One region of the Plantactinospora sp. WMMB782 genome, then DNA from elsewhere that is predicted to be linked to it. Evidence: riboswitches for the same ligand, from Rfam matches in the RefSeq annotation. Region 1 holds a riboswitch; each other region holds the start of a gene.
What was found. Region 1 has a riboswitch for cobalamin ahead of metE (5-methyltetrahydropteroyltriglutamate--homocysteine S-methyltransferase). Riboswitches for the same ligand answer to the same signal wherever they lie in the genome.

Region 2: linked by a shared signal. The riboswitch ahead of ACN28A_RS34545 (ABC transporter substrate-binding protein) and the one ahead of metE (5-methyltetrahydropteroyltriglutamate--homocysteine S-methyltransferase) in region 1 are both predicted to bind cobalamin.
Region 3: linked by a shared signal. The riboswitch ahead of ACN28A_RS28560 (CbtB domain-containing protein) and the one ahead of metE (5-methyltetrahydropteroyltriglutamate--homocysteine S-methyltransferase) in region 1 are both predicted to bind cobalamin.

The regions. Positions count from the first base shown of each region.
Region 1 is NZ_JBMHMC010000007.1:7,143,016-7,149,953, reverse strand. It holds gene ACN28A_RS33935 (glycine hydroxymethyltransferase) at 1-288, opposite strand, end outside; gene metE (5-methyltetrahydropteroyltriglutamate--homocysteine S-methyltransferase) at 348-2,585, opposite strand; cobalamin riboswitch at 2,705-2,920, opposite strand; gene ACN28A_RS33925 (glycoside hydrolase family 5 protein) at 3,252-3,764, shown strand; gene ACN28A_RS33920 (SDR family NAD(P)-dependent oxidoreductase) at 3,747-4,550, opposite strand; gene ACN28A_RS33915 (TetR family transcriptional regulator) at 4,549-5,214, shown strand; gene ACN28A_RS33910 (NB-ARC domain-containing protein) at 5,378-6,739, shown strand; gene ACN28A_RS33905 (helix-turn-helix domain-containing protein) at 6,754-6,938, shown strand, end outside.
Region 2 is NZ_JBMHMC010000007.1:7,277,250-7,284,187, reverse strand. It holds gene ACN28A_RS34555 (FecCD family ABC transporter permease) at 1-1,022, opposite strand, end outside; gene ACN28A_RS34550 (FecCD family ABC transporter permease) at 1,019-1,972, opposite strand; gene ACN28A_RS34545 (ABC transporter substrate-binding protein) at 2,008-3,000, opposite strand; cobalamin riboswitch at 3,089-3,273, opposite strand; gene ACN28A_RS34540 (MFS transporter) at 3,495-4,745, opposite strand; gene ACN28A_RS34535 (ABC transporter ATP-binding protein/permease) at 4,867-6,603, shown strand; gene ACN28A_RS34530 (ABC transporter ATP-binding protein) at 6,600-6,938, shown strand, end outside.
Region 3 is NZ_JBMHMC010000007.1:5,939,864-5,946,801, forward strand. It holds gene ACN28A_RS28540 (precorrin-3B synthase) at 1-470, shown strand, start outside; gene ACN28A_RS28545 (precorrin-8X methylmutase) at 467-1,096, shown strand; gene ACN28A_RS28550 (precorrin-2 C(20)-methyltransferase) at 1,093-2,817, shown strand; gene ACN28A_RS28555 (cobalt-precorrin-6A reductase) at 2,805-3,635, opposite strand; cobalamin riboswitch at 3,754-3,896, shown strand; gene ACN28A_RS28560 (CbtB domain-containing protein) at 3,931-4,134, shown strand; gene ACN28A_RS28565 (CbtA family protein) at 4,148-4,945, shown strand; gene ACN28A_RS28570 (histidine phosphatase family protein) at 4,942-5,583, shown strand; gene ACN28A_RS28575 (NADPH-dependent F420 reductase) at 5,711-6,361, shown strand; gene ACN28A_RS28580 (rhamnogalacturonan lyase) at 6,809-6,938, shown strand, end outside.

The DNA of each region.
Region 1 (6,938 bases):
GGGGGCGTCGAAGAGGGCTTTGGCGTGCTCGACGGCGACCGCCTCGACGGTGTCGATGTTGCGGCAGCCGGCATAGAAGCGGCGGCCGACGGTGCCCTCGGCGTACTTGTCGGACAGCCAGTTACCCATGGCCAGCAGCACGGCTGGTGAGGCGTAGTTCTCACTGGCGATCAACTTCAGCGACTCGCGCTGGTCGTGCAGTTCTTCGACGATCGCGTCGGCGATGCGTGGCTCGACGGCGCGGACCGCCTCGATCGCGGCGCGGAAAGCAGTCGTTTCGACGTTCACATGACACTCCAGGATCAGGCCGGGCGGGCGCTGCGGAGGGCCCGCCCGGCATGGTGTTGTCAGTTGCCGCGGACCTCGGCGGCGGCTGCGACCAGGTGCCGCAGCGACGCCTCGACCTCGGAGTAGCCACGCGTCTTCAGCCCGCAGTCCGGGTTGACCCACAGACGCTGGGCGGGTACGGCCGCGACGGCCCGGCGCAGCGATTCGACGACCTCGTCGTGCGGCGGCACCCGGGGGGAGTGGATGTCCCACACCCCGGGGCCGACGCCCCGGCGGTAGCCGATCGCGGCGAGATCGTCGAGGACCTCCATCTTGGAGCGGGACGCCTCGATGCTGGTCACGTCGGCGTCGAGGGCGTCGATCGCGGTGATCACCTCGCCGAACTCGGAGTAGCAGAGGTGGGTGTGGATCTGGGTGTCGTCGGCGACGCCGCTGGTCGCCAGCCGGAAGGCACCGACAGCCCAGTCCAGGTACGCCGGCTGATCTGCCGTGCGCAGCGGCAGGGTCTCCCGGAGCGCCGGTTCGTCGACCTGGATCACCCGGATGCCAGCGGCCTCCAGGTCGTGACACTCGTCGCGTAGGGCGAGGGCGACCTGGTCGGCGGTGGCGGCGAGGGGCTGGTCGGTGCGGACGAAGGACCAGGCCAGGATGGTGACCGGTCCGGTGAGCATGCCCTTGACGGGTTTGCCCGTCAGGGACTGGGCATACGTCGACCAGGCGACGGTCATCGGGGCCTTGCGGGCAACGTCGCCGTAGATGATCGGCGGGCGGACGCAGCGGGAGCCGTACGACTGGACCCAGCCGTGCGCGGTGGCGGCGAACCCGTCGAGTTGCTCGCCGAAGTACTGCACCATGTCGTTGCGTTCCGGCTCGCCGTGCACGAGCACGTCCAGACCCAGTTTTTCCTGAAGCCGGATCACGTGCTCGATCTCGGCGCGCATCCGCTCGGCGTACCCGGCATCGTCGAGAGTGCCGGTGCGGAGTGCGGCACGAGCCTTGCGCAGTTCGGCGGTCTGCGGGAACGAGCCGATGGTGGTGGTGGGCAGTTCCGGCAGGTTCAGCCGCTGCTGCTGACGCTCGGCCCGGGTGGCGTAGTCGCCCCGTTGCCGGTCGGTCGGTCGAAGTGCGGCGAGCCGGGTCCGGACATCGTCATGCCGCCACGCTGCGGGGACGGCTGGTAGTGGTGCGGGCAGGTGTGCGGAGCCGTCGCGGAGGGCCCGGCCGAGCAGGACGACCTCGTCGACCTTCTGCCGGGCGAACGCGAGCCGGGCGTGCAGGTCGGGGTCGAGGTCGGTCTCGACGGACAGGTCGACCGGCACGTGCAGCAGCGAGCAGGACGAGGAGACGGCGACGTGGTCGGCCAGCCCGGCGACGGTCGCCCCGGTGACCACGGCCGCGCGCAGGTCCGTACGCCAGATGTTATGGCCGTCGACCAGCCCGGCCACGATCGTCCTGCCCCGCAGCGGTCCGGCGGCGGCGAGTCGTTCCAGGTTGCCCGGCCCGGCGACCAGGTCGATGCCGATCGCCTCGACCGGGGTGTCCAGCAGTGCGGGCAGGGCGTCGCCGAGTTCACCGAAGTAGCTGGCGACGAAGATCTGCGGACGGTGTTTCATCTGGCCGAGCCGGGTGTACGCCCGCCGCAGCGCGTCGATCTCGGCCGGGCTGCGGTCGGCGACGTAGCCGGGCTCGTCCAGTTGCACCCAGGCGACGCCGGCCTCGGCGAGGGCGTCGAGGATCGCGGCGTAGGTGCCGACCAGGTCGTCGAGCCGGGCGAACGGGTTGGCACCCTTGGCCAGCAGCAGGAACGTGGCCGGACCGACCAGCACCGGACGGGTGCTGATGCCCAGCGCGGCGGCCTCGGCGTGTTCGCGTAGCGCCTTGGCGGGATTCGCCGTGAACGTGGTGTCCGGGTCGATTTCCGGCACCAGGTAGTGGTAGTTGGTGGCGAACCACTTGGTCAGTTCCAGCGCCGGCTCGGCGTCCACACCCCGGGCCATCGCGAAATAGGTGTCCAGCTCGGACAGGCCGAGCCGGGCGAACCGGTCCGGGACCGCGCCGACGGCGACGGCGGTGTCCAGCACGTGGTCGTAGTAGGAGAACGTGTTGGACGGGATCGCGTCCAGCCGGGCGTTGCGCAGCGTCTGCCACACCTCGGCCCGCAGGCCCGCTGCCGTCTCCTCGAGCGCGGCGGCGTCGATCCTCCCGGCCCAGTAGGCCTCGACGGCCTTCTTCAGCTCCCGGTTCGCGCCGATGCGCGGATAGCCGAGCACGGTGCTCTGCCCGAATGCGGTGTTCACCTGACGGTGTCCTTCCCTCGAAGCGTCCGACGGACACCCGGAAAAAGGGGGAAGGCTGGGCACGGTGCGGCACCGGCTTCCGCCCGACCCTCCCGAGAGGCCGTCGACGGCGCACACCGGCGGTGTGCGCGGTGCGGGCAGGTCTTCGGACTCGCGGGCGTGACCACGGATGGTCGCCTACTGGCCGTCGCTTCCCAGACCGGAGTCGGTCCAGTGCTCTGTTGACGGCGGTCGTTCCCACTCACCGCTGCGGGGCAGTCCCGGTCTTGCACCGGGTTCCCTCTTACGACGCCCCGGCCTCACGACCGGGACGAACCAGCACCACCGACCATCGTACGGGCAGGACGACGGAAATTCCCCGGAGGCAGTCACCGACGAGTCGGCGACCCGATGTCGCTCCGGCTACTACCGAGACGGATTCGCGGCGATGACAAGATCGGTGGGTTGGCCCGCCCCCGGTCTCAGGGCTGTGCCACCGCGCGGCGGACTCCGACAGTACGGTGCCTGCTCGCCACGAGCTGACTCATCCTGCGAGCACCGGCACCCCCAGGATCACGACCACCCACAACACGTTCTGGCCGAAATCTCCCCGCCAGCCGAGGACCGCCTACAGCAGGGCGCCGCGAGAATCAACGCGCTCGCGGCCGGGGAGTTGACGGGAGACGCATGGGCGGCTGGGACTACGGCTCAAAAGCACTGCCGATCTTTGACGCGGTGGTCGACGAACTCGGCCGCCACGGGCTCATGGTGATCCCGAACAACCATCGCAGCCGCGGCAACTGGTGCTGCGACGAGGCGCACGGCGACGGGTTGTGGCACACCCCGCAGTACCCGGAGTCCGCGTGGACCGAAGACTGCAAGTTCATGGTGGCCCGCTACCGGCACCGGCCGCATGTGATCGGCGCGGAGCTACGTAACGAGATCCGCCCCGATCCCAGTCAGGGTCTGGCCCCCACCTGGGGCGACGGCGACCCGCTCACCGATTGGCGGGCGGCGGCGATCCGGGGCGGCAACGCGGTCCTGTCGGTCAACCCCCGGCTGTTGATCATCGTTGGTGGCATGGACTACCAGTCCAACCTGCGCGGTGCCCGAGACTTCCCGGTCACGCTTGCCCTCTCGCACCGCCTCGTGTACGCCACGCACCCTCGGCCCCCGCTCTCGTCATTGCCGGTTTCGTAGGGTGTTGGTTGCGGCGAGGGTGACCGTGAGGCGCCGGGTGACGAGCCTGCTGGCGAGGGCGAGTGCCTGGTTGCCGCAGCCGGAGATCGCGCTCGGCGGTGGGTTGCGGCGCCCGAGGACGCGCAGGGCGGCGGTGACCACCTGCTCGGGTGTCTGGAAGGCGGCCCCGCCGGTGGCGTCGGTGGTGCCGACGACGTCGAAGTATTCGGTGCGGGTGACACCGGGCGCGAAGGCGAGCACGCGTAGGCCGCTGCCGCGTGACTCGGCCCAGAGCGATTCGGTGAGGCTGAGGACGAACGCTTTCGCGGCCGAGTAGGCGGCCTGGTTTGGTACCGGGGCGTAGGCCGCCACGCTGGTGATGTTGAGCAGGTAGCCGGTGCCGCGTTCGCGCAGCGGGTTGATGAAGGCGCGGCTGAGGTCGGCGACCGCGCCCACGTCGACCGCGATCATGTGGCGTAGTCGTGCTGGGTCGTCGTCGTGGAAGCGGCCCCAGCTTCCGTGCCCGGCGTTGTTGATGAGGGCGGTGAGTGCGATGCCGCGCCGGTTCAGTTCGGTGGCGAGTGCGGCGCCGGGCGCCTCGATGCTTAGGTCGAGCGGGATCGGTGTGACCTTGACGGCGTGCGCTGTACGCAGTTCGGTGGCGAGTGCGGTCAGCCGGTCGGCGCGGCGGGCGGTGAGGACCAGGTCGGAGCCGAGGGCGGCGAGCCGGCGGGCGAACGCCGCGCCGATGCCGGAGCTGGCGCCGGTGATCAGGACGGTCTGGTTATGGTGCTGCGGAGCAGTCATGCCCGGCACCCTACGCCAAGTTGGCACGGTCTGCCAGATTAGCTTGTTCTGCCAGAAGCGGTATGGTTGTTGCATGGTGGAACGAGGCAGCCTGCGAGAACGGAACCGGCGCGCGGTCGAACGGGAAATCAGCGAAGCCGCCATGCGGCTCTTCGTGAATCAGGGCTTCGACGCCACCACCACTGACCAGATCGCCGCCGAGGCCGGCATCTCGCCGCGGTCACTGTTCCGCTATGCCGGCACCAAGGAGGACATCGTCCTCGGCGATATGCTCAATGCCGGCCGCGCGGTGCAAGCCGCGCTCCGTGACCGGCCCGCCGAGGAGGGGCCGTGGGAGGCGCTGCGCGCCGCGCTCCAGGTCCTTGCGGACGACCCCGCCAACACGTCCGAGCGGGTGTTTCGGATCGCCGAGATGTTCCTGCACACCCCCGCCCTGCGGGCCCGCCGCCTGGAGAAACGGCTCGGCTGGCTCGACCTGCTGGTCCCCGAGGTCGAGCGGCGACTCGGTCGCGCCCCCGGCGGGGTCCCGGACCCGGCCGCCCACGCGATCGTCTCCTGCGCCCTGGCCTGCCTGGACACCGCCACCGAGGTCTGGGTCCGCCGGGGTGGGCAGGGCGACCCGACCGAGATCTTCGATGCGGCCATACGCGCCGTACGCGCATGACCATGCGGGCCAGGGCCGCCCGGTGAGACAGGAACACGAGCGGGCACCTCTGTCACCGCTACGGACGTCGCGGCACGTGGCGCAGCGTCCGGCGCGCGGCCGTGTTTCGGAGAGTGCACGTCGCTGTCCACAGACCGCGAACCTGTGGTAAGAGAGTCACCCCATGGCCGCAGAATCCGACGGCAACGTCCTTTCCCTCGGCGAGACGGCGGACACGCCCGTCGGAGGCCCATCGCCGTTCGGGACCTTGTTGTTGCAGTATCGGCGCGCAGCCGGGATGTCGCAGGCACAACTGGCGCAGGCGTCGGGAATGAGCACCCGGGCCCTGCGGGACCTCGAGCGCGGCCGGGCCCGGGCGGCGTACCGGCGGTCGGCGGACGTTCTGGCGGACGCGTTGGGGCTTGCAGGTGGCAATCGGGAACTGTTTCTGATAGCGGCGAGGGTAGGTCGGCGGCGGACACCACGGGGGTGGGACGAGACGGCGTCGTGTTCGCTGCCGCCGGGAATCGTGGACCGGGTGGGACGGGAGCCGGAGCTGGAGTGGTTGCGGACACGGGTCGAGGCCGGCCGGTTGGTGGCCGTCGTCGGATATCCGGGAGTGGGTAAAACGGCGGTGGCCGTGGCTGCTGCGCACCGGCTGGCTCCGGTGTTTCCCGGTGGCTGCCTGGCGGTGGACCTCCACGGCACCGATGAGCGACCGATAGCGGCGAGCGAGGCGCTGGGCAGATTGTTGTCCGCGCTGGGGATGTCTGCGGACCGCATGCCGGTGGCCGTCGCGGAGCGCTCGATTCTGGCCAGGACGTTACTCCACGGACGGCGGATGCTGGTGCTGTTGGACGACGCGGCCACGGAAGACCAGGTCCGCCCATTGCTGGTGGCGGGCCGCGACTGCTCGACACTTATCACCAGCCGGCCGACCCTCGCTGGGCTGGAGTCGGTACGCCGACTGTGGTTGCGACCGCTGATCGAAACGGAGTCGGTGTGCTTGCTGGCCCACATCGTGGGTGCAGGCCGGGTCGACGCCGAGCCGGAAGCCGCGATGACGCTGGCACGGTTGTGCGGGGGCCTGCCGCTGGCCCTGCGGATCGTCGGCAATCGACTCGCCACCCGGCCAAATTGGACGATCGCCGCGATGGTGCGGAGACTGGGCGACCACCGGAGCCGGCTCTCGACGCTGAGGGCCGGTGATCTGCAAGCGCTGCCGACGTTCGACCTATCGTACCGGCGGTTGTCGGTCACCGCGCAGATGGTGTTCCGGCGTATCGCTCTCCTGCCCCAAGTGGAGTTCGGCGACGAACTCGCCGCCGTCGCAACCAACCTCTCCACCGGAGAGGTCCGCGCGCATCTCGATGAACTCGCCTATGCCGGGCTGCTGCGTGCCGATCCCGCCATGCAGCGGATATTTCAGTTCAACGACCTGTTGAAGGCGTTCGCACGTCAGCAGCTGACGGAGATCGAGGGGCAGCACGTCAACAAGGTCCTGCGGGATGCCCTGCTCGACCGCCCTCGTGCAAGCCGCGACTGACTCTTCTCGTCCGGATGGAGCTCTGCCGTTCGATGGACAGGAATCAAGCATCCAAGGATAGGCTCACTTTCGGCGAACTGTTGCGACGCCGACGCCAGGCAGCCGGACTGAGTCAGGCCGCTCTGGCCGAAGCGTCCGGTATCAGCGTCCGTACCTTGCGAGACCTGGAGCAGCAGCGGGTTCGGTCGACGCGGACTCG
Region 2 (6,938 bases), 130 kb from region 1:
CCGACGCGGTTGGCTCTGGCCAGCAGCCAGACGAGCAGCGGGGCGCCGAGGACCGTGGTGAGCACCCCGACGGGCAGTTCGGTCGGGGCGAGGACCCGGCGGGCGGCCAGGTCCGCGCAGCCCAGCAGCGCGGCACCGACCGCGGCCGAGGTGACCAGGGCGAGGCCGCGCTCGCGGACGAGGCGGCGGGCCAGTTGCGGCGCGGCCAGGGCGACGAACGCGATCGGGCCGGCCGCCGCCGTCGCCACGGCCGCTAGGACGACCGCCGTGGCGAGCAGCCCGACCCGGGCCGGTTCGGCTCGGGTACCCAGGGCGAGGGCCAGGTCGTCGCCGAGTTCGAGGGCGCGCAGCGACGCGGCCAGCCGCAACGCCACCGGCAGCAGCACCGCCACCGCGAGCACCACCGGCAGTACGTGCCCCCAGGACCGGCCGGCAAGGCTGCCGGAGAGCCAGACCGCGGCCTGCTCGGCGGTGTAGACGTTGGCGGTGTTGAGCAGGTACGCGGTGACCGACGTGAGCATCGCGGTGATTCCGATGCCGACCAGCACGAGCCGGTACCCGGTGACGCCACGGCGCCGGGACAGCAGATAGATCGCCACGGCGGTGGCCAGGGCGCCGGTCAGCGCGCCGAGTGCGACGGTGGCCGGGCGGGCGGCGACGATCACGACCAGGAAGACCGCCACGGTGCCCGCGCCGGCGTTGATACCGATGATGTCCGGGCTGGCCAGCGGGTTGCGTACCACGCGCTGCACGATCGCCCCGGCCAGGCCGAACGCGGCACCGACGGCGATCGCGCCGAGCGCGCGGGGCAGCCGTAGGTGAAGGATCACGTAGGAACTGCGGCGGGTCGTGCCCGGGCCGCCGGAAAGCACGGCGAGGATGTCGGAGACCGGCAGCGGGTAATCACCCAGGGTCAGCGAGGCCACCATCGCGGTCAGGGCGACGACCAGCGCGACCACGGTGACCGCGACGGCCCGCGCATCGACCCGCGCCGAGCGGCCGGCGATCCGCAGGACTTTCACAGCTCGGCCAGCCTGCGGCGGCGTACCAGGGCGACGAAGAACGGCGCGCCGGCGATCGCGGTGACGATCCCGGCCTGCAACTCCTGTGGCTTGGCCACCACCCGGCCGAGCACGTCGGCGGCGAGCAGCACCACCGGCGCCAGCACCGCCGCGTACGGCAGCAGCCACCGGTGCGCCGGCCCGACCAGCGCCCGCGCCATGTGTGGCACCGTCAGCCCGACGAACGCGATCGGACCGGCCAGGGCCACCGCCGTGCCGGCGAGCAGCACCACCGCCAGGGCCGCGGTCGCCCGGCCGGCGGCCAGCCGCTGCCCGAGCGAACGGGCCATGTCGTCGCCGAGCGCGATGGCGTCCAGCGCCCGCACCGACATCGCCGCCAGCACCGCCCCGGCGGCGAGGAACGGCAGCGCGGCTCCGATCACCGAGATGTCCGCCGCGGTCAGCGCGCCCACCGACCAGTACCGGTAGGAGTTGAACGTGTTGACGTCCAGCAGCGTCAGCGCCGTGGTCAGCCCGCCGAGCAGGGCGGTCGCGGCCGCACCGGCCAGCGCCAGCTTCACCGGGGTGGCCCCGCCGCGACCCAGCGAGCTCAACGCGTACACCCCGGCGCCGGCCAGCGCCGCCCCGGCGAAGGAGAACCACACCCAGCCGCCGAAGGTGTGCACGCCGAACACGGAGATCCCCAGCACCACACTGAGCGCGGCGCCCGCGTTGACCCCGAGCACCTCCGGCCCGGCCAGCGCGTTGCGGGTCAGACCCTGCAACAGGCCGCCCGCGACGCCGAGGGCCGCACCGGCGAAGATCCCGACGAGGGTACGGGGGATCCGCAGGTATTGCACGATCCGCTGCGCGTCCGAGCCGTCCGGACGCAGCAGGGTGTCGAGGACCGTGCCCGGGCCGATCGTCTCGTTGCCGACCAGCAGGGACCCGCACACGGCCGCCGTCAGCACGACGACCGCCCCGGCCAGCCCGGCAGCCCGAGCGTTCAGAACCGTTCCGGGTGCAGCAGCTTCGCCAGGGTCGCCACCGCGTCGGCGTTGCGCACCCCTGGCGTGATCTCGGCGAACGTCACCGCGTAGATCCGGCCGTTCCGGATCGCCGGTACGTTCGCCAGCGCCGGGTCGGACCTGAGCCCGTCGATCACGCTCTGCGCGCCGTCCGGGCCGATGTCGGCGCCGCAGCAGGCCGGCACCACGATCACCTCCGGCTTGCGCTTGATCAGCTCCTCGGTGCCGATCCGGGCCAGCCGGCCGGGTACGTCGGCGAAGACCTGGGTGCCGCCGGCCTTCTCGATGATCGTGGTGGCCACGTCCTCGGTGCCGAAGACACGCAACTCGCCACCGCCGGGCCGGTTCAGCATCGCCACCGTAGGCCGCCGCACCCCGGTGAGCCTGCTCTCGACGTCGGCGACGGTCTTCCTCATCGAGGCGACCAGCGCCTCGGCGCGAGACGTCGCTCCGAGAACCCGCCCCAGGTCGGTCAGGTCGCCGTAGACGCCGTCGAGCGAGACGTCGTTGTCGGCCAGCGACTTCTGGCCCTGCCCGTCCGTGGTCGGGCAGTACTGGGTGAACAGGTACGAGCCGATGCCGATCTTCTCCAGCTCGGCCCGGGTGCCCAGGCCCTCGGTGGTGAAGGCGCCGGTGAAGCCGGAGACGACGAAGTCCGGGTCGAGCCGCAGCACCTCCTCGCGGCTCGGGTACTCCTCCGGGTAGTACGTCGGCTTCTGCTCCTTCGGCTGGAACTGCGCGGCGTACTCGGGCAGCAGCGGATTGTCGAGGTAGGCGGCTCCGACCAGCCTGTCGCCGGCGCCGAGCGCGTACACCGCTTCCACGCCGTTGTGGAACGCCGCGAAGATCCTGGCGGGCGGGGTACCGGTCGGTACCCCGACACCGCAGTTGGTGACGGTGGCCGCGCCGCTGCCGGAGCCCGCCTCGGGTTCGGCGTCGCCGCCGGCACAGCCGGACAGGGCGACGAGCATGACGGACAGTGGCGCGGCAACGCGCCAGGACATGAGGGACCGCACAGCGCGCACGCGCATCGCAGACCGCCTTCCAGCACCTCGTGGACGGGTCGTCGGTGCCGTGGCCGGTTTCCTGGCTGACGGGCGGTGCGCCGCCGGCCGGCCTTCCCAGGCGAATCGCGCCCAGTGACCTCGTTGCCCGACGAGGGCCGACGGCTGTCCCGTTCACAGTGGCGAGGGCCGCGCCGGTTTCACACCGGCTTCCCGAACACCACGGCGGGGCCCATGCTAATCGCCCCGGTGGGGAGTCCCGTCCGGGCGGCATCCGGCGAGGCGCGGGTCACGTCGGGAACCACCGTGGTGTGCGGGCCGGCCGACGCGGGACAGCGCGGCGCGCAGCCCCGGGATGTCCCCGCCCCGGACAGAGGCGGAGGGCCCCACGCAGAGGCGAAGGGCGGCTTGGCGCGGGCGGCGCGGTCGGCGGAAGCGGAGGGTGGCCGCGCCGCCGCCGTTCACGGCTGAACGGACGTGTCGAGCTGGCCTCGGCCGAGCAGCACCAACCACGTTCCGCCGGCGACCGCCATCAGCAGGCCGGCTCCGACGGCGACGAGTCCGGGCGGAAGCCGGTCCACCAGGATGCCGCCGACCAGGGACGACAGGGCCAGGGCTGCGGTGGCGGTGGCGGTCCACAGGGACATGAGCCGGCCGCGCATCGCGTTGTCGGCGTGGCGCAGCAGGACGGCGATGGCCACCGGACCGTACAGGACGTCGGCGGCGGCGGCGACGGCCCAGCAGGCGAGGGCGAAGCCGACCACGGGTGCCAGCCCGAACGCGCTGGTGGCCAGGCCCTCGCAGAGGCAGGAGAGGCCGAGTACCGTCAGTTGCCCCCGGGCGGGCAGCCGTTGGATGCGGGCGGCGGCCGCCAGCAGGACGGCGGCTCCGGTGACCCCCTGCACGGCGTAGAACCAGCCGACGCCCCCGTTGCCGAGCTGGTAGGTGCGGGTGGCGAGGAAGGTCATGGTGACGATCGTCGCGCCGAGGCCGAGGCAGAACACGGCCTCGACGGCCAGCAGGGCGCGGATCTGCCGGTGCCGCAGCGCGTGTCGGATGCCGGCGACGAGGGCGGTCAGGATGCCGTCCTTCCGGGCGCTGCCGGTGTCGCCGTGACGCTGGCCGCCTCGGGCGCGCAGGGTGCACAGGGTGGAGACGGCGAATGACGCCGCGTTGATGACGAAGGCCCAGCGCCAGCCGAACAGGGTCACCGCGGCCGCTCCGGCCAGGCCACCCACCGCCTGGAACAGCAGTCCGTTGACCTGCACCAGGGCGCCGAACAGCACGTACTCGTCGGGCTCGACGAGGCTCGGCATCCAGGCGTTGCGGGCGGCCTGGAAGGTGAAGCTCGTCGCGGCCGAGACGAATGTCAGCGGATAGACCAGCCAGATCCACCGGGGACTGTCGGCGAGCAGGAACGCGGCGGCGAAGCCGGCGAGGGCGAGGTCGGTGACGACCATGAGGGTGCGCCGGTCCATCCGGTCGGCGAGGACGCCGGCGAAGCCTCCGATCAGGACGCCGGGCAGGTACCGCAGCGCGAGGGTGGCGCCGGCCGCGACGCCGGCGCCGGTGTGCTGGTAGACCATCGCGAACACGGCGACAGCGCTGAACCAGCCCCCGCACACGCTGATCAGGTTGCCCAGCCACAGCCAGCGGAACTCGGTGCGGGCGGAGAGGACGCGGAGCAGGCCGGGTGCGGCGACGGCGGTCACGCGCCGAGCTTAGTGAAATCGAACTCCATAACCAAGGGTGTTGACAACCATTTTCAAGTACTGGCATGGTGGAGCCGGTCCACGGTCGGTGATCGGGGGCTAACCGACGGAGGGAGTGGCTGTGCTGGTGCGACGGCGGCTGCTCGGCCTGCTGGCCGAGGCGCCCGGACCGGTCGCCGTCACCGTCGCATGTGCCCTGGCCGCCACCGGTGCGGCCATCGCGATGGCCGTCGCTCTCGCCGAGGCGCTGCGCCGGGCGGCGGACGGCCAGGCCGTCGGGCACCTCGCCGCCCCGTTGGCGGTCGCGGTGCTCGCGGTCGCCGCCCGCAGCATGCTGCTGTGGGTACGCGACCTCGCCGCGACCAGGACGGCCGCAGCGGTGAAACTGCGACTGCGTGACAGGGTGACCCGCCGGCTGCTGGAGCTCGGTCCCGGTGGGACGGCGGGCCGCCCGGTCGGCACCATCCACACCGCCGTCGCCGACGGTGTGGAGGCACTCGACGCGTACGTCGGCTTCTACCTGCCGCAGGTAGTGGTGAGCGTCACCGGACCGGCGCTGGTCGTGGCGGTGCTGGCCGTCGTCGACCCGGTCAGTGCGGTGATCGTCGGTGTCGCGGTCGCGCTGTTGCCGCTGGCGCGGCCGGTGTTCCGCCGCCTGCTCGGTCGGCGCGGCAAGGCGCACTGGGCGGCGTACGAGGCGTTCGCCGTCAAGATGCTCGACGCCCTCTACGGCATGACCACGCTCAAGACCCTGGGTGCGAGTGGCCGGCACGGCGAGCGGCTGCGGGCGGAGGCGGCCCGGGTCTACCGGGCGACGATGCGGGACCTGGCCGCCTCGGCGACGGTGTACGTCGCCACCGCGCTGATCACCACGGCCGGAACGGCGTTGGCGGTCGCCGTCGCCGGGCTGCGGCACGCCGACGGGGCGGTGGACGCGGCGGCCGTACTGCTGGTGCTGCTGCTGGCCGCCGAGGCGTTCCGGCCGCAACTGGAGTTGCAGAACTACTGGCACGAGGGGTTCTCCGGAATGGCCGCCGCGGACGGCATCTTCGCGCTGCTCGACGCGCCAGCGCCGGTCGGCGAACCAGCCGAGGCGCGGGCGGTGCGCGGGGACGGCGGACCGGTGCAGGTGCGGTTCCGGCAGGTCAGCTTCACGTATCCCGGCTCCGACCAGCCGGCGGTGGTGGAGGTGGACCTGACCCTGCCGGCCGGCCGCACCACCGCGCTTGTCGGGCGTTCCGGTGCCGGGAAGTCGACCCTGGCCGCCCTGCTGCAACGGTTCCACGACCCGAGCAGCGGTGCCGTCGAGGTCGACGGCGTCGACCTGCGGCACCTCTCGCTGCGGCAGGCGCGGGCGCTGACGGCGGTGGTGAGCCAGGAGGCGTACCTGTTCCACGGCAGTGTGGCCGACAACCTGCGGATGGCTCGGCCCGGGGCGAGCGATGCCGACCTGACGGCGGCCTGCCGCAGGGCGCGGATCCACGACGAGATCGCGGCCCTGCCGCAGGGCTACGCCACGGTCGTCGGCGAGCGCGGCACCCGGCTCTCCGGCGGGCAGCGGCAACGGCTGGCCATCGCCCGCGCCCTGCTGGCCGACGCCCCGGTCCTCGTCCTGGACGAGGCGACCTCCAGTGTGGACGGCGCGACCGAGGAGCGGCTGCGGACGGCGCTGGCCGAGGCGACGGCGGGGCGTACCACGCTGGTCATCGCGCACCGGCTCTCCACGGTGGCCGGCGCCGACCAGGTGGCGGTGCTCGACGGCGGCCGGGTCGTCGAGTACGGCGCCCCGGACGACCTGCTCGCGACCGGCGGGGCATGGTCGCGACTGGTCGGGGCGCACGCGGGGGCGGCGCGGTGAGCTGGCAACCGGGGCTGCTCGGCGACACCGGGCCGGGCCGGCGCGGTACGGCCGGACTGCTGCGGGTGTTGGCCGCGTACCGGTTCCCCTACGCGCTCTCCGTCCTGTTCGGAGTACTCAACCAGGGCGCCGGGATCGCCGCGCTGACCCTGGGCGGCTACCTGGTGGGGTTGGCGCTGACCGGGGCGGCCACCTCGCGGCTCTGGCCGCTGGCGCTGCTGACCCTGGCCCTGATGGCGGTGCAGGCACTCGCCAACTGGCTGGAGGCGTGGATCTCCCACGAGCTGTCGTTCCGGCTGCTGGCGGAGGTCCGGTACTGGCTCTACCGCGCCTTC
Region 3 (6,938 bases), 1.2 Mb from region 1:
GGGACGGCGTGGTGGTGGCCGGGGTCCGGCTCGGCCGGCTCACCACCGAGCAGGCCCAGCTGCTCGCCGACCTGGCCGACTCGGACGAGATCATCGTCACCCCCTGGCGCAGCCTGGTGCTCGACACCGCCGGACCCGATATCGTCGGCCGGCTGGTCACGGCCGGTCTGCTGCTCGACCCGGCCTCGCCGTGGCTCGGGGTGACCGCCTGCACCGGCCGGCCCGGCTGCGCCAGCGCCCTCGCCGACGTCCGGCGGGACGTCACCGAGGCAGTGACCGCGACCGGCCCGGTACGGGGCAGGCTCCTTCCGGTGCACGTGGTGGGCTGCGAGCGCCACTGTGGGCGTCCGGCCGGACCGGCAGTGCTGGCGGTCGCCACCGGCAGCGGATACCGGATCGAGGCCGGCGGGACCAGCCGGCCCGGCACCCCGGCGGCCGCCCTGGCCGCACGGGCAGGAAGGCAGACGTGAGCTACGAGTACATCCGCGACGGTGCGGAGATCTACCGGCGGTCGTTCGCGACCATCCGGGCCGAGGCCGACCTCTCCGCCCTGCCGCCGGAGATCGTCCCGGTGGTGGTCCGGATGATCCACGCCAGCGGAAGCGTCGACCTGGTCGGGGACGTCGAGGCCGCCCCGGACCTGGTCCGCGCCGGCCGGGACGCGCTGCGGGCCGGTGCACCGATTCTCTGTGACGCGGTGATGGTCGCCGCCGGGGTCACCCGGGCCCGACTGCCCCGGGACAACGAGGTGCGTTGCACGCTGCGCCACCCGGAGGTCCCCGACCTCGCCCGGCAGCTCGGCACCACCCGCAGCGCGGCCGCCCTCGAACTCTGGCGCGACCGGCTCGACGGGGCCGTGGTCGCGATCGGCAACGCCCCCACCGCGCTGTTCCGGCTGCTGGAGATGATCGACGAGGGCGCCGGGCGGCCGGCGGCGATCGTCGGCGTACCGGTGGGGTTCATCGGGGCCGCCGAGTCGAAACGGGCGCTCGCCGAGCATGGCGCCGGCATCCCGTACCTGGTGGTGCACGGTCGACGGGGCGGCAGCGCGGTCACCGCCGCCGCGGTCAACGCGATCGCGAGCGAGGTCGAATGAGCACCGGGACATCGGGCGGCGGCACGGATGCCGACGACAGCGACCGGCCGGGTGTCATCGAGGGCGAGCTGCCGGGTGCCGGCGGTGGCGGGCGGCGACCGGGCACGCTGCGCGGTGTCGGTGTCGGTCCGGGTGACCCCGAACTGGTGACGGTGAAGGCCGCCCGGCTGATCGGCGCAGCCGACGTGGTCGCGTACTACTCGGCGCGGCACGGCCGGAGCATCGCCCGCTCCACCGCCGAACCCTACCTGCGGGACGGCCAGCTGACCGAACCGCTCGTCTACCCGGTGACCACCGAGACGACAGACCATCCGGGTGGCTACGAGGCGGCGATCACCGAGTTCTACGACGCCAGCGCCGAGCGGCTCGCCGAGCACCTGTCGGCCGGCCGGGACGTGGTGGTGATCTGCGCGGGCGACCCGATGTTCTACGGCTCCTACATGTACCTGCACGAGCGGCTGGCACACCGGTTTCCCGCCGAGGTGGTACCCGGAGTCACCTCGATCAGTGCCGCCACCGCCGTACTCGGCCGGCCCCTCGTCGAGCGGGACGAGGTGCTCACCGTACTTCCCGGAACGTTGCCGGCCGACGAGCTGACCCGCCGGCTGGCCGACACCGACGCCGCCGCGGTACTCAAACTCGGGCGGACGTTCCCGCAGGTGACGGAGGCGTTCGCCGACGCCGGACGGCTGGCCGACGCCTGGTACGTCGAGCGGGCCACCACCCCGGCCGGCCGGGAACTGCCGCTGACCGAGGTCGACCCGGACGGGGTGCCGTACTTCTCGCTCGCCGTGCTGACCAGTCCCACCGGTGACGCCGTGGCCGCCCGCCTCGGCGGGTCCCGGACGGAGACCGGCACTGGTCCGGCCGCCCGCCCTGACGGGTCCGAAGGGAAGGGTGGCGCGGAAGGGGAGGGTGGCGCCGATCCGGACAGCGGTGTCGGGGTGCCGGCCGCTGGTGTCGGGCCGCCGGTCGGCGCGGTGACCGTGGTCGGCCTCGGCCCCGCCGGCAGCGGCTGGCTGACCCCGGAGACCCGTCAGGCGTTGCGCGAGGCGGAGCACCTGGTCGGCTACGGCCCGTACGTCGAGCGGGTGCCGCACCGCCCCGGACAGCACCGGCACACCTCCGGCAACCAGGTCGAACTCGACCGGGCCAGGCACGCCCTGGAACTCGCCCTGGCCGGTGCCCGGGTGGCCGTGGTCTCCTCCGGCGATCCGGGAGTCTTCGCGATGGCCACCGCGGTGCTCGAGGTGGCCACCTCGGACGAGCGGTTCGGTGCCGTCCCGGTGCGGGTGCTACCCGGACTGACCGCCGCGCAGGCGGCGGCCAGCCGGATCGGTGCCCCGCTCGGTCACGACTTCGCGGTGCTCTCGCTCTCGGACCGGCTCAAGCCGTGGGCGGTGATCGAGCAGCGGCTGGCCGGGGCGGCTGCCGCCGATCTGGTGCTGGCGCTCTACAACCCGGCCTCGGCCAGCCGGCGTTGGCAGGTCGAGGCGGCCCGGCACGTGTTGCTCCGGCACCGCGCAGCCGAGACGCCGGTGGTGATAGCCCGGGACGTGGGCCGGCCGGGGGAGCGGATCACCGTCGTCGCGCTCGCCGAACTCGATCCGGCTGACGTGGACATGCGATGCCTGCTGATAGTCGGCTCCTCCACCACCCGCACCGACCGGCGGGCGGACGGCTCGACGGTGGTCTGGACCCCCCGCAGCTATCCCGGCTGACCGCCGTCGGCCGGGACGCCGACGGTCGCACCACCGTCGGCCGGGGCGGTCGGCGGCGCGTCGGGGCGGGCCGGCGCCAGTACCGTCTCCAGCCAGGCCAGTGCGGCGGCCACCTCGGCGGCCACGGCCGGCAGGGCGATCGGCGCCGGCCGGTCCACCAGCACCACCGGCAGCCCCAGCTCGCGGGCGGCGGCCAGCTTCGCCATCGTGTACGTCCCGCCGCTGTCCTTGCTGACCAGCACGTCGATCCGGTGCGCGAGCAGCAGTTCCCGTTCCGCCGCCAGCTGGTAGGGACCGCGGTCGCGCAGCAGCGTGACGTTGCCCGGCAACGGGACGGTCGGCTCGTCCACCACCCGGACCAGCAGCTCGACGCCGGTCAGGTGCAGGAAGGCGGCCAGCCCCTGCCGCCCGGTGGTGACGAAGGCCCGGCGACCGAGCCGGGGCACCAGGTCGGCGGCGGCGGCGAGATCCGGTACCCGGTGCCACCGGTCCCCGGGGCCCGCCGTCCAACCGGGACGCTCCAACCGCAGGTACGGGACCCCGGTCGACCCGGCAGCCAGCACCGCCGAGGAGCGGATCCGGGCGGCGTACGGGTGGGTGCCGTCGACGAGTGCGTCGACGGCGTGCTCGACCAGCCAGCGGGCGAGCCCCTCCGGCCCGCCGAACCCGCCGATCCGGACCTCGCCGAGCGGCAGCCGGGGGTCGGCGACCCGCCCGGCCAGCGAGGAGACCACCATGGTGTCGGGCCGACCGACCAGCGCGGCGGCCAGTTCCCGCGCCTCGGCGGTGCCGCCGAGCAGCAGCACCCGGTTCGTCACGGCGCGACGGTATCGGCACCCTCCGGCCGGGACAACCCCGCGCCCGCCGGGCCGTGACCGCCGACACCGGTCCGGTGCCGGGCCCGGTCGTGGTCGTGGGCCGGTTGACCGGCCTGACGTCGTCCGGCTACCGTCGACTCGCCATCTGCGGCGACATGAGGGAAGCCGGTGGGAATCCGGTGCGGTCGCGCCACTGTGAGCGGTCCCGACCCCGGTCGGGGTGCCGCGAGCCAGGACGCTCGGTCGTCGCAGCCTGTCGACGGGGACGCGTCATCCCCGAGGAGGTACTTCGCGCATGTCCAGTCCTGCCCCCGCCCGCCCGCTCGTCCAGCCGGCCGGCTCCGCCCGGCTACTGTGGACCGCCCTCGCCGTCGTCGCCGTACTCGCCCTGCTGGCCTACCTGGTCGCGTTCGACCAGGGCGCGGTCTCGCGCAGCGGCATGTTCCTGCACGAGCTGACGCACGACGGTCGGCACCTGCTCGGCGTACCCTGCCACTGACCGGCTGCCCGCCGTGCCGACGTTCCTGTCCGTACTGCTGCGTGGCCTGCTCGCAGGCCTGGTCGCCGGTCTGATCGCCGGCACCTTCGCCTACCTCGTCGGCGAGCCGCGGATCGATGCCGCGATCGCGATCGAGGAACAGGCGACCCATTCCGCACCCGGGGTCGAGGCCGACCACCACGCCGAGGAACTGGTCGGCCGGGACGGCCAGCGCGCCGGTCTCTTTCTGGCGACCGGGCTGTTCGGTGTCGCGATGGGCGGCCTGCTCGCCACCGGGTACGTCCTGCTGCGCCGTCGACTCCGCACCGCCGACGACGGCCGGGCGGCCCTGCTGCTGGCCGGTGCGGCGCTGCTCGGCGTGGTCGTCGTGCCGTTCGTCAAGTACCCGCCGAACCCGCCGGCGGTCGGCAACCCGGACACCATCGACCAGCGGACCGGCAGCTACCTGCTGCTGGTGCTGCTCGGCCTGGTGGCGGTCTGGGCCGGCGCCCTCGCCCACCGCTCGGTCCCCGGACGCGCCTCGTACCCGATCCGGGCCGCCGCGGCGGTCGGCGGCTTCCTGCTGGTCACGGCGGTCGGCTACACCGTGCTGCCGTCCTTCGCGGAGGTGCCGGACGGTTTCCCGGCGACCCTGCTCTGGGAGTTCCGGCTCGCCTCCCTCGGCACCCAGCTGGTGCTCTGGACCGGGATCGGCCTGCTCTTCGCCATCTCACTCGGATGGCGGCGGGACCGGGATCGCCGGCCGGCACCCGATGGACCGGTGCGCTCCGCGGGCCTGCCGGAGGATGTGCGGGCCCCGGCCGGGCGGTGAGCCCGACCGACCTGCACCTGGTCGCCCACGCCCACACCGCCGCGCTGCGCCGCGCGGTCTTCGGCGGCGGCGGCGAGGGCCTGGATCGGGGCGGCCTGGCGGCGGCCCGCGCGCTGGCCGGCACCGGGCCGGGGCGGCGCGGGCCGTTCGGCGACCGGATCGACGCCTGCCTCAGCACTCCGGCCGAGGCCGGCCGGCAGACCGCGTACGCGCTGGGCCTGCGCCCGACCGCCGAGCCCGGACTGGCGGACTGCGACTACGGCCGGTGGACCGGGTTGCCGCTGGCCGAGGTGGTGGCCCGGGAGCCGGACGCCGTGCGGGACTGGCTCGGTACGCCGCACGCGGCTCCACACGGCGGCGAGTCGGTCGAGTCGCTGCTCGACCGGGTCGGCCGCTGGCTCACCGGGCAGCGCGACCGGGGCGGGCGGATCGTCGCCGTCACGCATCCGGTGGTGGTCAGGGCGGCGCTGGTCCGCGCCCTGCGGCTGCCTGTCGCGGTGTTCTGGCGACTGGAGGTGGCGCCGCTGGCGGTGGTCCGGCTGACCGGGCGCGGCCCGGAGTGGCTGCTCCGGTTCACCGCGCCGGCCCTCGCCGAGCGGCCGGACCCGGACCTCGCCGAGCGGCCGGACCCGGGATAGCGGCGGACCGGCCCGGGAGCGCCGTTATTATTGACGCGTCAACGAGATGGGGGGCGGCCGTGCGGGAACTGCGAGACGGCCCGCGCCGCCACCACGCCCCCACCCGCGCGGTGGGAACTCCCCGGTCATGACCGGATCGCAGCTGCCCCGGATCGCCGTACTCGGCGCCGGACACGTCGGGCCGGTGATCGCCCGGGTCGCCGTCGCCGCCGGTCATCCGGTGACCATCGCCGCCTCCGGTGACCCGGAGCGGATCGCCCTGATCACCCAGATCCTGGTGCCGGGCGCCGAGCCGCGCTGGGCCGCCGACGCGGTACGGGATGCCGACCTCGTGGTGCTGGCGATCCCGTTGCACCGGTTCGCGGACTTCGACCCGGGACTGGTCGCCGGCAAGCTGGTCGTCGACACGATGAACTACTGGCCGCCGACCGACGGCGTACAGGCGCTCTTCGAGGATCCCCGGTACGGCAGCAGCGAGATCGTGGCGCACCGGCTGGACCGGTCGACGGTGGTGAAGACCTTCAACCACGCCGGCTACCACCAACTCGAGGAGGAGCGCCGACCGGCGGGGCACCCGGAGCGGCGCGCACTCGGGGTGGCCGCCGACGACAAGGGTGCGGCGGACCTGGTCGCCGAGGTCGTCGAGCGGATCGGGTACGACGCCGTCCTGCTGGACAGCCTCGGTGCGGGCCGGCTGCTCGAACCGGGTGGTCCGGTCTTCGGTGCCTCGTTGCGCCGCCCCGAGTTCGAACTCGCCGTCCGCGGCGTACCGCGCTAGTGCACTGACTTCGAAGGTTGATCGGGTAACCGGTACTTCCAGGTATCTGCGCCGGCGATCTCCCGGCGTCGGGTGCGGAGCCGGGAGACTCGCCGGGGAGACTGTCGAGCTGCCCCGCCTGTGCACCCAGCTCGACAGTCTCCGCGCCGACCACCCCCGCTCGGCCGCCGGGTCGCTCACGTGGTTGGCCGGCCGTCCGCCCAACGATGCCGGTGCCATGTCACAGCGCCTCGAACCGTGATCAGGCCACACCAGAGGGTTACCCCCAGTCCACCTCCGAAGACGAGGCGCCAGGCGGTACCCCGGTGGCCGTACCCGGCATCCCGACCGTCGTCCCACCTTGACAAGTTCGCCGGACATCGAGAATTCTCGGGGAGTTGTATCGTTTCAGCCCGGTCGCACGCCGCCCCACCCGCAGGATCGGGTCGAACCCCACATTGGAGACCCATGACATCTCGAACCAGGGGAGGCCGGCCGATCGCCGTGCTGTCCCGGGCACTCGTCGCGGGCATCTCGGTGACCGTCCTGCTGGTCGGCAGTCCGGCGGCGGTCTCCGCCCGGCCGGGCGGCGGGCAGC